DNA from 3 places in the Arthrobacter tumbae genome. Region 2 is predicted to be linked to each of the others. Evidence: predicted binding sites of a transcription regulator. Region 2 holds the regulator's gene; each other region holds the start of a gene.
What was found. Region 2 encodes LexA, which represses DNA repair genes until DNA is damaged. Its sites were predicted from a motif close to TCGAACANNTGTTCGA; they were not measured.

Region 1 (2,266 bases), 2.7 Mb from region 2:
GGGTGTTGGAGTCTGTGCCGGTGTTAGAGCGCGCGAGGTGGTTGTGGATGGCTTGTTCTACTTGCCAGTAGCGGTTGCGTTTGGGGGTTTGGTGGGGGTCGAGGTATTTGGGTGGTGTGAACCAGGGGATTCCGTTGATTGATTCGACGGTCCAGTTTCCTTGGTGGATTTGGTGGTGATGCCAGGAGCAGAGCAGGACGCCGTGGTTGATGGTGGTGGTTCCACCTGTTGCCCAGGGGATGGTGTGGTGGGCTTCGCACCAGGTTGCGGGCGTGGTGCAGTCGGGGAAGGCGCAGCCTTTGTCGCGTGCGACCAGTGCCCGTCTGAGGTGGGGTGGGAAGAGGCGTTGGGTGCGTCCGATGTCCAGGACCTGGCCTTCGCCGCCGAGAATCAGTGGGAGGATGCCAGCGTCGCACGCGAGTTTACGGATACTGCGGGCGCTCAACTGTTGCGCGAAGACCGAATGCCCGTCATGCCCGCGGTCTGCCAGGTCGCTCATGTCGTTGAGGAGGTCGCGGTAGTTGATGGTGACCATTACTTGGGGGCGGTGCCCTCCGGTTGCGGGGAGGCCGTCACCTGCGAGTGCGATCCGGCAGGCTGAGACGAGACCGTCGAGAAGGCTCTGTTCACGGGTCGGCTCGTCGGGGCTGGAGCCGGCGTCGTTGTCGCCGCCGTTGGTGAGTTTGCCGTCGGTCGTGCCGGTTCCCTTGTGAGCAGTGTTTTGTGCTCGTGGGTTGGTGGCGGTGTTCATGACGGTGATGAGGTGTTCGTATTGTTCGTCGGTGGCGCCGATTTCCATGAAGTGCAGGCCGTGGCGTCTGCCGCGCAGGAACACGCCCTGGCGTGCGCGGAGGATCTTGTCGGTGGGTTCGGTGCCGTCCTGGTCGATGATGTCTTCCCAGCGTTGGGCCAGGGCCCGCAGGACGTCCTCGTCGGACTCGACGGCCTGGCGGACCAGGTGCTCTTCCATGGCATCGAGCTCGGGGCGGGTCGCGGCGGGTGACACGCGGTGCACGGCGTTGCGGATGATGGTCGCGGCACGGCTGCTGAGCGCACCGGCACTGGTCGCTTCAGCCAGAACACCCAACGGAGGTGTGAGGGCGGCTCCTGGTCCGGGAAGCTCGGGTAGGACGTCGTGTCCGAGCCGTAGCCGGCGGTTCGCTTCGGTGCGGCTGATACCGATTTTCGCCCGCAGGTACTCCGCGGTGTTCTTATAGGGGTCCAGGGCGTCCGTGGTGGCGAGCTGGTGGTCCTCGGCGGCACGGGCAGCCACGGTCTGCAAATGATCCACCAGTTTGGAAAGCTGCTCGACCTCGACCAGGGCTGCCGCGGCCTCCTGCGGACTCAACGTCAAGTACGACGACTCAAACTGCTGCACGAAGCCCAATAGGTCCGACCGCAGGCCACCCAGAAGAGACACATCCTCCATGGTGGGTTCGAGCACTGCGACGGCCATACCCAAATTTTATCGAACACGCGTTCTAACCGCGATCAAATCCCCCCAATGTGGAGGACAAGTGAAACAAACTTATCCACAACCCCGTACGTGAATGCCGCCGACTCGTGAAGGCAACTACAGCTTCACTCAGGCCGTTAACCCCAGCGAGCTCATCCGGCGCGAATGGTTGCGGGTGAGTTGGGCGAAGAGCTGCGCAGTCTGCCGTTCACGATCCGCCGCGGAGCCCTCAAACAGGAGGCCGCCCAGGAACTGGCGTTCAATACCCACGCGCTGCGCCTGCGTCAGCGCCTCCCCCACCAGGCGGCGTCCCCACAGCGCAAGCCGCGAAGCAAGCCGGGGATCGTCGGAAAGCGCTGACTTCAACCGCTGCTGCAGCAAGCCGCCCTGCGCGGCAGTCGACTGGATACGGGCGATCATCTCGCGCGTATCGTCGTCGAGGTGTTCGGCGAGCGCGGTATAGAAATCACCGGAGATCGCATCGATGACGTAAGCCTTCATCAGCGACTCGTACCAGTCAGCCGGGCGGGTCCGTTCATGGAAGGAGTCGATTGAAGCCTGGAAGGGCCGCATTGCCTCTTCAGCATCGACGCCGAGGCCTGCAAGGTGGGTGCTGACCATTTCGAAGTGCTCGAACTCCGTCACTGCAAGCCGCCCGAGCGCCGCCCGATCCCGCAGGGTGGGAGAGAAACGCGCATCCGAAGACAGCCGCTCGAACGCCGAAAGCTCACCATAGGCCATGACGCCGAACAGGTCGACGACAAACCAGTTGAGCGACCCCATTCCGGCGCCGGACCCATCCGCCGGGGA
Region 2 (2,266 bases):
TGGCAGTCCGTTTGACTATCCCCGCCAGGGTGTCCTGTACGTCGCCAAAAACCTGCCGAAACCAGGCCGCGGAACGTCCGAGGAACAAATGGATGAGTTGGAAGCGCTCATCAAGGCCTCACGCGGAGGAGCGTTGGGGCTGTTCTCCTCGCGGCGTGCGGCGGAGGATACTGCTGACGCACTGCGGGAGCGGGTCGACGTCGAGATTCTCTGCCAGGGCGAGTCCTCCATGTCTGCGCTGGTGAAACAGTTCTCGGAGGAACCGGACACCTGCCTGTTCGGCACGATGTCGCTGTGGCAGGGTGTTGATGTGCCGGGCATCGCCTGCCGGCTGGTCACCATTGACCGCATACCGTTTCCCCGGCCGGACGATCCGCTGATGACCGCGCGAACCCGAGCTGTGGCGAAGGCCGGGGGCAACGGATTCATGAGTGTGTCCGCTACTCACGCTGCCGTCCGTCTTGCGCAGGGAGCGGGCCGCCTCATTCGCGCCCACGATGATAGGGGTATGGTGGCCGTCCTGGACTCCCGGCTGGCAACCGCCGGCTACGGCGGGTTCCTCAGGGCTGCGCTGCCGCCCTTTTGGTCCACAACGGACCGTTCAACGGCGCTCGGAGTCCTCTCCCGGCTTGCGGCGACTCAGCCTGCCTAGCACCACGCCGTAAGCCCGTTCAGAGGGCGCGCATCACAGAGACAACCTTGCCCATGATGGTGGCGTGGTCGCCAAGTATCGGCTCATAATTGGTGTTCTGCGGCAGGAGCCAGGTGTGACCGTCACGCTGGCGGAAGGTCTTCACCGTGGCCTCATCATCCAGGAGTGCTGCCACCACATCGCCGTTCTCGGCGTTGCTCTGCTTACGGACCACTACCCAGTCCCCGTCGCAGATCGCGGCATCAATCATGGAGTCGCCGGAGACGCGCAACATGAAGAGCTCACCGTGTCCGACGAGCTGCCGAGGCAGTGGCATGACGTCCTCAACAACCTGATCCGCCAGGATGGGACCTCCGGCCGCAATGCGTCCGACCAGGGGAACCATTGCCGCGTCGACGGCCGAAGCCCGAGTCGGTTCCTCGTCGGCAGAAGACGGCATCACGCGCGGCGCGTTGTCTCCAAGTGTGAGTGGAAGCAGGATTTCCATGGCCCTGGGACGCTTTGGATCGCGGCGGATGTAACCCATGCGTTCCAGCTGCGAGAGCTGATGAGTAACGCTGGACAGGCTCGCAAGCCCCACGGTGTCACCGATCTCACGCATCGACGGCGGGTAGCCATGTGCTGCCACGCTGCGCTGGATCGTCTCAAGGATCTTTGTCTGCCGCGCTGTCATTCCCTTTGGTATGGCCCTGCCGCGCGGCCGTCCGCGTCCACGCTTCACGTCTGACGAAGGCACCGCTGCCATGTCCTGTGCCGCACTGAGTTCTGCCACGAGATGCATCCCTTCCTCCGGCGGGACCCGGACTGCCGGCTCGCCAACCATTTTTGTCAGTGGTGGGTGATGAGCTGGTTTTCGAAGCGGCCGGACCGTCACCCTTGCCAGCAACGCTAAGGGAGACGGAACGTCTTTTCAAACATTTGTTCGAGCGAGTCTCGACAATATTAGTTTACAGGTGCTAATAATAAAGGCAGAGGAATAGAACACAGCTTCGAAAAAAGCCGTGGGAGATCCAACAACGAGAAAGGTGGACGCCATGTCGACGCTCCATACTGCAGGATCAGCTACCAAACTCCTCCCGGAGGACCGCACAGATTCCACGCGAGGCACGGTATCCCGCATTCACCTCACGCGCCGCGGGTGGGTTGTTCTGTTGGCGTTGCCGCTCGCGGTGCTCGCCGCCGCACTGCTGATCATCGCTTCGTTCTTCACCTCCCAGGCGCAGGCAGCGGAAACCGTAAGTGGCGTCACGGACACCATCCGGGTCAGCGTCACGTCTGGGGAGACGCTCTGGGCTCTCGCCGCGGAGTACGCCCCGGAACGGGACCCGCGTGCCGTTGTTGAGGACATCGTGGAACTGAATGCCCTGGGCTCGTCGACTGTACAGGCCGGGCAGACGCTCCATATTCCTGTGGGCAACCCCTAAGCGCGCTGCGCTCGCGCCGCGCAACGCTTGGCTTGACTGGCTGTAATAGTTCGCCCAGTGCCAGTGGAATTCTTTGTAGGGGATCGGGCGGCGTTAAACTCTGATGGTGACCGATCCGCTGGAACGCCTCGACCGACTGCCGATCCGCGACAATTTGCGCGGTCTCCGACCATACGGTGCGCCTCAGATT
Region 3 (2,266 bases), 620 kb from region 2:
TGACCGCCGCCGTCGAACAGTTCCTTCGCGAGAAGGGGCTCGAGGGGGCTGACATTGTGGGCAGTTCGATGGGTGCGCGCATGGTGGTCGAGATGGCCCGCCGCGGGCACACCGGCAACGTCGTGGCGCTCGATCCCGGCGGATTCTGGAATGACACCCAGGTGCGCATCTTCAACAGCACCATCACAGCCTCCATCGCGCTGGTGCGCCGCATCCAGTCCGTTCTGCCGTCACTCGTCAAACAGGCTGCCGGCCGGACCGCACTGCTGGCGCAGTTCTCGGCAGCTCCGTGGAAACTCGATCCGGACCTGGTGCTCACGGAGCTTCGCGGATTCAGTACTTCCCGCAGCCTTGATGAGGCGCGCAGGTCACTTGCACACGGACCGCGGCAGCAGGGTGCGCCGCAGGGCACCCTCAAGGGGAACCTCGCGTTTGGCTGGGGCCGACAGGACAAGGTGACCCCGCTCAGCGAAGCCGCCGTCGCCATGTCGCTCTACCCGGACGCCACCCTCCACGTCTTCGAGAACTGCGGGCACTTCCCACACTGGGACCAGCCGCAGGAAACCGCGCGCTTCATTCTCGATTCGACGGGTTGGTAAACCCGGTAGCTGTGACCGGGCCGGCCCGCTGCCGAAGGCTGAGCAAGCGGACCCTGCCCGGCGGGAACTCTCGTCAGGTCGTGGCGACTGTTCCCGGCCCAAGCATCACCTGAGGGGCTTGCTGATTCCTTGGGGAGGAAGGAGTGAGGCGGCGGGGCCACGATTGGGGGAAACGGGCCCCGCCTCGCGGGAGGTCTCCGTCCAGATCACATCCCGCTGCCGCTCATTCTCGTCTGCCTTTGCCCCTACGCGATAGCTTTGGGGATTGTTACTGCAGACGAAGAACACATGACGCGCATAACGGTTCCCACCGCCGATCATGAGCGTACGCATCCTGGCCACGCTGGTAGTCCGCCTCTTCACGCTGAGGAGCTGAAACACCGCTGAAGATCCCGTCCACACTGTGGATAAGCAGTGGGTCACTATTCCTCCACATTGGCCTTCAGCCATCGCTATTAGTACTGGTGTTCGATAAATTTTATTCATGGCGCTCGCACTTCATGACCATCAGCTGCAGGAGAACTCCCTGCTGCAGTCGGTGCGTTCTGACCTTGAAGCGTTCGGGCGAGTGCTCAGGGAAGGCTACCTCGCGCGGACTCGTGTGAAGACCGCCGCAACCCTCGTGGAAGTCGAGGAACTATCGAGGCTGGTCGATTCTCTGCAGGTGCTCGCCGCCCATACCGTGGTCGCCCACGACATCGCGGCCTTAGGTGAAGTAGAGCACCAATCCGGCGGCCCTGAGCAGGACTGGAATGGCGCGTCCTCCGCACCGGCTCAGAGTAAGCGACCGCTGCCTGTCCACCGCGATACTGCGGAGTATCTGCGTGCGAAGATCGGCATTAGTCGCAGTGAGGCGAACCGTCGCCTTCGTCTCGCCGCGAATCTCCTGCCGGATGCCTCCGGACCGGGAGCGGTCACTGAACCGACGCTGCCTGTGCTGGCTGCCGCTTCGAGCGCAGGTTTGGTGAGCGGACGAGCCATCACTGTCATTTGTGATGCGGTTCAACGTGTACGTCCTGTCGCCAGTTCACAGCAGCTGGACGCGATGGAGCGCCACCTCACCAGGCACGCTATCGAATCGGACGAGGACACCCTCCGGGTGCTCGCCCAGCGTGGGGACAGCACGCTTGATCAGGATGGTCAGGAACCCACGGAGAAGGTAGTGAAAGCCCGGCAGGGTGTATTTCTACGTGGCCGGCGTAACGGATTGCACTTCTTGGAGATCGGCGCCACGGATGAACAGTTTGAGTACTTGTCCACGGTGATGAACACTGCCACCAATCCCCGGTGCGTGTCGGGTGCCACCCAGAACAACGATGACGGCACTCGGGACTGCAGCAGCACCTCCGCCAGCAGCGTAGGCGGTAAAGGAGCCAACGGCACTGGCTTCTCCACGAGCGGCGAAAGCGGAAACGTCAGCGAACAAGACATCGCAGACCAGTGGGACACGGATCAGCTGACACGGCCGCAAAGCCTTCTGATTGGCCTAATCTCAGCCTGCCGTCTTGCCTTGGCCAGTGATGGGTTGCCAGCCACGGGTGGCCACCGGGCGCAGGTGATGGTCACCATCAACTATCAGGACCTCGAAGCTGACATGGGGAATGCCGGTCACGCCGTCTTTTCACAACAAATGAGCGCTCGCAGCATCCGGAAACTGGCCTGCGATG

Region 1: JOD47_RS01905 (HNH endonuclease signature motif containing protein) is a predicted target of LexA. The motif match lies at 1,469-1,484, and genes of this name have one in related genera.
Region 3: JOD47_RS11825 (HNH endonuclease signature motif containing protein) is a predicted target of LexA. The motif match lies at 1,056-1,071, and genes of this name have one in related genera.

What each region holds. Positions count from the first base shown of each region.
Region 1 covers NZ_JAFBCC010000001.1:412,153-414,418, forward strand. Annotated here, with positions in the region: gene JOD47_RS01905 (HNH endonuclease signature motif containing protein) at 1-1,456, opposite strand, end outside; gene JOD47_RS01910 (ferritin-like fold-containing protein) at 1,586-2,266, opposite strand, start outside.
Region 2 covers NZ_JAFBCC010000001.1:3,075,424-3,077,689, forward strand. Annotated here, with positions in the region: gene JOD47_RS14550 (ATP-dependent DNA helicase) at 1-652, shown strand, start outside; gene lexA (transcriptional repressor LexA) at 672-1,397, opposite strand; gene JOD47_RS14560 (LysM peptidoglycan-binding domain-containing protein) at 1,687-2,076, shown strand; gene JOD47_RS14565 (histidinol-phosphate transaminase) at 2,183-2,266, shown strand, end outside.
Region 3 covers NZ_JAFBCC010000001.1:2,459,174-2,461,439, reverse strand. Annotated here, with positions in the region: gene JOD47_RS11830 (alpha/beta fold hydrolase) at 1-599, shown strand, start outside; gene JOD47_RS11825 (HNH endonuclease signature motif containing protein) at 1,084-2,266, shown strand, end outside.